Accumulibacter sp.: one gene and its partner. The protein of the gene in region 1 binds, or shares a complex with, the protein of each later gene. Links are inferred from orthologs where the notes say so. Each region holds a gene or a part of one and is shown on either strand. Other genes may lie near its edges.

Region 1 (3,062 bases):
AGGTAGCGGTTGAGGGCTCCCACAGCCGGCGAGATCGACATGTCATTGTCGTTGAGGATGACGAGCATGTCGGCGTCGGCAACGCCGGCATTGTTCAGCGCCTCGAAAGCCTGGCCGGCCGACATCGCCCCGTCGCCGATGATCGCCACCACTTTGCGCGCCTCACCCTTGGTCTTGGCGGCGAGCGCCATGCCGAGCGCGGCCGAGATCGAAGTCGACGAATGACCGACACCAAAGGTGTCGTAAGGACTCTCGCTGCGCTTCGGGAAGCCCGAGACGCCGCCCTGCATGCGCAGCCTCGCCATGCCCGCACGTCGCCCGGTGAGCACCTTGTGGGCGTAGGTCTGGTGGCCGACATCCCACACGAGGCGATCATGCGGCGTATCGAAGACGTGGTGCAGCGCGATCGTCAGTTCGACCGTGCCCAGATTCGACGACAGGTGACCGCCAGTCCTGGCCACCGACTCGACGAGGAAGGTGCGCAACTCGTCGGCCAGTTGCGGCAGGTGCCGGCGATCGAGCTTGCGCAGTTGCGTCGGATCGCTGATCGTGTCGAGAAGGGGATAACGCATCATTGGCTTGTCTTGTCCTGCTGCAGCGACTGACCGCACACGACGGGGTCAGAATTTCCGCTGGGTGATGAAATCGGTCAACTCGACCAGGCGCCGGCTGCGCTCACCGAATGAACTCAGTGCCGCAAGGGCCTGTCCCCCGAGATCGGCAGCGAACTCGCGTGCGCGCTCGAGCCCCATCAGGCTGACGTAGGTGGGCTTCGCCGCAGCGGCATCCTTGCCGGCCGTCTTGCCCAGCGTCACCGTGCTGGCCGTGCAGTCGAGAATGTCGTCGACGACCTGGAAGAGCAGGCCGGCGCGCTTGGCAAAGCGGTCGAGGGAATCCCTTTCGTCGGCACCGAGCGCCGTCCCGCAAAGACCGCCAAGCAGGACCGCGGCACGGATCAGCGCCCCCGTCTTGAGCGCGTGCATCAATTCGAGTTCCGGCTGATCGAGTGTCCTGCCGACGGCCGCGAGGTCGATCGCCTGTCCGCCCGCCATGCCGCATGAGCCACTGGCTCGGGCGAGCAGGGCCAGCATCTCGAGCTGCCGCGGACCATCAGCGAAATCGGCGCGTGCCAGGATCTCGAACGCCAGGGACTGCAGGCTGTCGCCGACGAGCAGCGCGGTCGCTTCGTCGTATTCGACATGGCAGGTCGGACGACCGCGGCGCAGCACGTCGTCGTCCATGCACGGCATGTCGTCATGCACCAGCGAATAGCTGTGGATCAGCTCGACGGCGCAGGCGGCGACCTCCAGTCGGGGCAGAGGTGCCTCGCTCAGTTCACCCGCAGCGAACACCAGCAGGGGCCGCACCCGCTTGCCACCGTTCAGAGTGGCATAGCGCATCGCCTGGTGCAGACGGGCGGGGATCGCTTCGGCAGCTGGCAGTTGGCGGGCGAGCGCCGTTTCCACGCGGCCCTGCACGCCGCGCATCCAGTCCGGAAAGAGAAGCCGCGTCGCCGCGCCCGACACCGTGTCCATTGGACTCATCCGGATCGCCCGTTGCCGGCGGCGAAATCGCGCAGGCTTCCGTTCTCGAGAATCAGGATCTCGCGCTCCGCATCGGCAAGCTGCTGCTGGCAGTGCCGCAGCAGTTCGCTGCCGCGCCGGTAGGCGGCCAGCGATTCGGCAAGCGGCAGCCGGCCGCCCTCCATGCTGGTGATGATGCCTTCCAGTTCGGCCAGAGCCATCTCGAACTTCATCTCGCCGACGACGGTCGGCGGCACGATGGTGCTGTCAGTGCCGGCAGCAGGCTCGGGTTTCGGTCGGGACATGGACAAGGCTCGAATCAAACGGGCGAAAATAGCCTATTACTGGGCTTGCGGTCAAATCAAAAACGGGTCGCTCGGCAGGCATGGCCGCGAACTCGCCGCCCGACAGAGGTGCTAAACTTGCCTTGCACATGAAGGGAGCCGAACATGATCGTCATCGAGCATCAACCCAAGCGCGTCGAAGTGACCGTGTACGCCGAGTTCACTCTGGCCGACTACAAGGAATTCGAGAGTGTCGTGAACGACGCGATCCGCTTCGAAGGGCCGGTCGACCTGCTCTTCGACCTGCGCGAGATGGCCGACTTCACCCTCGACGTCGCCTGGGAAGACATCGTCTTCGCCCGCGCCCATGCCAACGACTTCAGCCGCATTGCCGTGCTGACCGACAGCCAGTGGGTCGCCTGGAGCGCCTGGTTGTCGCAGATCTTCGTCCGCGCCGAGATGCGAATCTTCGCCGAGGAAACCGAGGCGCGCGCCTGGCTGGCCGAGGATGCCGGGGCCGGAGGGGAAGCGGTATGAGCCACCGCACGCTGGTCGATTGCGCGGCTCTCGCCGCGCACCTGGGGGATCCCGACTGGCGCATTTTCGACTGCCGTCACCTGCTCAGCGATCCGGCTGCCGGACAACAGGCTTACCGCGCCGGGCATCTGCCGGGCGCGTTCTTCTGCCATCTCGACGACGACCTGTCGGGCCCGAAGAACGGCCGCAACGGGCGCCATCCGCTGCCCGACCCACAAGAGCTTGCCGACAGGCTCGGTGCTGCCGGCGTCTCGTGCGGGACGCAGGTGGTCGCCTACGACGATGCCGGTGGCGCCTTCGCCGCTCGCCTGTGGTGGTTGTTGCGCTGGCTGGGCCACGATCGCGTCGCCGTGCTCGATGGTGGCATCGCCGCCTGGCTGGCCGAGGGTCGACCGCTGTCTGCGGCAGTGCCAAAGGGACAACCGGCGACCTTCGTGATCCAGCGGCAAGACCGGGTCGTCAGCACCGACGACGTGCTGGCCAATCTCGCAAGCCAGAGATTCCGGCTGATCGATGCCCGCAGCCCCGACCGCTTCCGTGGCGAGAACGAAACCCTCGATACGCTCGGCGGACACATACCCGGCGCTGACAACCGCTTCTTTCGCGACAACCTTGATGCCGACGGCCGTTTTCGGCCAGCCGCCGAGCTGCGGCGCGAGTTCACGGAGATCCTCGCCGGCTTCGACGCACGCGATGTGGTGATGTCCTGCGGCTCGGG
Region 2 (3,157 bases), 1.9 Mb from region 1 along the record:
CAGCCGCGAGGGCATGGGCGCACCTGCCGGCGAGGCCGAGTACGGGGGCAGCATGCCATCGGCAGGCGGCCAGGCTGCCGGCCCGGCGCGCAATCCGCCAGCCAGGAAGACGCCGGGCTTCGAAGACATGGACGACGACATCCCATTCTGATCGAACGGCCGCGCAGCGCCGTCACCGTTCGCGGGCGGTTGCTGCAAGAGAAACGGGGTCCGCGCTGCGGACCCCGTTTGCTTTCACCTGCGGGTGACGCCGAATGACTCGCTCTGTCGCTCAGGCGGCGTAGTTCTGCTCGGCGAAGTGCCAGTTGACGAGGTTGCCGAGGAAAGTCTCGACGAACTTCGGTCGCAGGTTGCGGTAATCGATGTAGTAGGCATGCTCCCAGACGTCGATGCACAGCAGTGCCTTGTCGGCGGTCGTCAGCGGCGTACCGGCGGCACCCGTATTGACGATATCGACCGTGCCGTCCGGCTTGCGCACCAGCCAGGTCCATGCCGACCCGAAGTTGCCCACCGCCGATGCCTGGAACGCCTTCGCAAACTCCGCAAAGGAGCCCCAGCGGGCGTCGATCGCTGCTGCCAGCGCGCCGCCCGGAGCGCCACCGCCGTTGGCCCGCAGGCAGTTCCAGAAGAAGCTGTGGTTCCAGACTTGGGCCGAGTTGTTGTAGATGCCGCCTGCCGGGGCCTTGCGGACGATCGCTTCAAGGTCCAGTTCCTCGTACTCGGTTCCCTTGATCAGGTTGTTGAGGTTGGTGACATAGGCCTGGTGGTGCTTGCCGTAGTGATACTCCAGGGTTTCCTGCGACATGTGTGGTGCCAGTGCGTCCATGGCGAAAGGCAGTGGCGGCAGCTTGTGTTCCATCCGTGTTCTCCGTAAGTATTGTCTGTAGCAAAAGGTGTGGCGGGCAGGACCCCTGTTCCGTGCTCGGCCGGGATTCTATGCCGGCCCTGCCTTGCTGGCAAATGAAGCTGCCGGCGCATGGTCGCACGACGCAGCGCACGGGGAAGCGCGGCATCTCCCCCCTGATCCGGGGAAGATCGCTGGCGAGCGGTCGTTGTTGACGGACGTTGTCGGTCCGGACGGATGCCGGCCGCCTACAGTCGGCCATCGTTGCCAGAGACGGCCAGCACCATCGCGTCCGCTCGTCCATCGTGCAGGAAGACAGCGATCTCCTCGCCAGGTTCCAGCATCGAGCTGGCATGGACGATCTGCTGCTGGCCGTTGGTGACGATGCTGTAGCCGCGAGCCAGAACCGCCCGCGGGTCGAGCTGCGACAGGCCGGCCTGCAGGCGGCCCAGTTCGGCCATTCTGCCGTCGAGGGTCTGCCGCCCCGCCCGTTCGAGATGCGACGCCAGCGACTGCAGTCGCAGCCTCTGTTGCGCCAGGTCGGGGCGGTTCTGGTGCAGGCGATGCTCGAGCTTGGCCAGCGTTCCGCGTGCCCGCGTGCTGCCCAACAGGAGGCCGGCGGCGAGGCGGCGCCGCTGGTTGTGCAGCGCTTCCCGCTGGCGCGCGAGGGATTGCCCCGGGTGCTGCAGGCGGCGGGCCAGCCAGTCGAGCTGCTGGGCGCGCTGGTTGAACGCCTGTGTCGCTTGGCGACGCAGCGCGAGGTGGTCTGCGAACAACCGCGCCAGTAAGGCACTGCGTTCCGGGGCGGCCATTTCGGCTGCCGCGGTCGGCGTTGCCGCGCGCCGATCGGCGGCAAAGTCGGCAATCGTGAAGTCGGTCTCGTGACCGATGCCGCTGACGACGGGCAGCGGACAGGCGCGGATGGCGCGGGCGACAGTCTCGTCGTTGAACGCCTGGAGGTCTTCCAGGCTGCCGCCACCGCGGCAGAGGATCAGCAGGTCGCATTCGTCGCGCTCGCCGGCACGGCGAATGGCATCGGCGATCAGCGCCGCAGCGCCGTCACCCTGGACGGGTGTCGGATAGACGACGATCCCCACTTGGCCGGCCCGCCGGCCGAGCGTGCTGAGGACGTCGCGCAGGGCTGCTGCCTGCGGCGAGGTGACGATGCCGATGCGCCGGGGAAAGGCCGGCAGGGAGCGCTTGAGTGCGCTGTCGAAAAGTCCCTCGCGGGCGAGTCTTTCCTTCAGGCGAAGAAAGCTCTCGTAGAGGTTCCCCTGGCCCGCACGGCGCGCCGCCTCGATGTTGAGCTGGAAATCTCCACGCGCCTCGTAGAGGGTGACCAGCACCCGTGCCTCGACGTGCTGGCCGTTCTCGAGACGCCAGCCGAGCAGTTGCGCCCGGTTGCGGAACATCACGCAGCGGACCTGCGCCGCGCTGTCCTTGAGCGAGAAATAGACGTGTCCGGAAGCGGCATAACTCAGGTTCGACACTTCACCGGCGACCCAACACAGCGGGAAGGCGGCTTCGAGGCGCTCGCGCGCCAAGCGGTTGAGTACGGACACGGGGATCACCGCTGCGGGCGGCTCGCAGGTGGCTCGGCCTGACGGAAAATCTTCCATGGCCGGATTCTACATCGCCGCATCCGGCTCGCGCTCGCCAGCGCCGCCGCGCAGAGGTTCCGGCAGCGGCTGCAGCGCTGCGCTTGCCCGCTTCTCCGGCAGACGGCAGCGATCTTCCTCGATCGGCACTGGTCTTCCTCACCAACAGGTTCTCGGATGATCTGAGCACCGATGATGGGGACGAGTCTGCGCTGCCGGCAAGTGCCGTCGTCGCCTGCTGCCGCGGACGGGGCTTGCCGCAGGCTTCGTCGCAGGCTAAAGTGACCGCCTGTCCCCATCTTGCGGAGCGAACGGGTGTTTTCCATCATTCAGGCTGCTGGCTGGCCGATCTGGCCCTTGCTGTTGGCGTCAATCATTGCCGTGGCGTTGATCATCGAGCGCCTGGCGGCTTTGCGGCGCAGCAAGGTCGTCCCCGCCGGGCTGTTGCAACGGGTCGTCGCCGAGTACCGGCAGAACGGCGCGAGCGCGGCACTGGTTGGCAACCTGGAGACGCATTCCCCGCTCGGTCGCATCCTCGCCGCCGGCCTGCGCAACGTCGGCAGTTCGCGCGAGGTGATGCGGGAAACGATCGAGGAAACCGGTGCGGTCGTCCTGCACGACCTGGAGCGCTACCTGACGACGCTCGGCACGATTGCCTCGATCAGCCCGTTGATGGGTCTCTTCGGGACCGTCGTCGGTATGATCGAGATCTTCG

What was found.
Region 2: the proteins of xseB (region 1) and xseA are in contact, whole or in part, in a cryo-EM structure (PDB 8TXR), measured with the Escherichia coli proteins. The link is inferred for Accumulibacter sp. from one-to-one orthologs.

The regions. Positions count from the first base shown.
Region 1 is NZ_JAZKUG010000001.1:680,984-684,045, forward strand. What follows is about bases 185-2,930. They hold xseB (exodeoxyribonuclease VII small subunit), read right to left. Parts: upstream 1,829-2,930; coding sequence 1,541-1,828; downstream 185-1,540. Other genes in these bases: dxs (1-deoxy-D-xylulose-5-phosphate synthase), read right to left, coding at 185-575; V5B60_RS03110 (polyprenyl synthetase family protein), read right to left, coding at 621-1,544; V5B60_RS03120 (STAS/SEC14 domain-containing protein), read left to right, coding at 1,973-2,344; V5B60_RS03125 (sulfurtransferase), read left to right, coding at 2,341-2,930. Also shown: more of dxs, read right to left, coding at 1-184; more of V5B60_RS03125, read left to right, coding at 2,931-3,062. UniProt on the Escherichia coli protein: Bidirectionally degrades single-stranded DNA into large acid-insoluble oligonucleotides, which are then degraded further into small acid-soluble oligonucleotides.
Region 2 is NZ_JAZKUG010000001.1:2,539,264-2,542,420, forward strand. What follows is about bases 279-3,119. They hold xseA (exodeoxyribonuclease VII large subunit), read right to left. Parts: upstream 2,464-3,119; coding sequence 1,093-2,463; downstream 279-1,092. Other genes in these bases: V5B60_RS11255 (Fe-Mn family superoxide dismutase), read right to left, coding at 279-859; V5B60_RS11265 (MotA/TolQ/ExbB proton channel family protein), read left to right, coding at 2,758-3,119. Outside these bases: ssb (single-stranded DNA-binding protein), read left to right, coding at 1-151; more of V5B60_RS11255, read right to left, coding at 272-278; more of V5B60_RS11265, read left to right, coding at 3,120-3,157. UniProt on the Escherichia coli protein: Bidirectionally degrades single-stranded DNA into large acid-insoluble oligonucleotides, which are then degraded further into small acid-soluble oligonucleotides.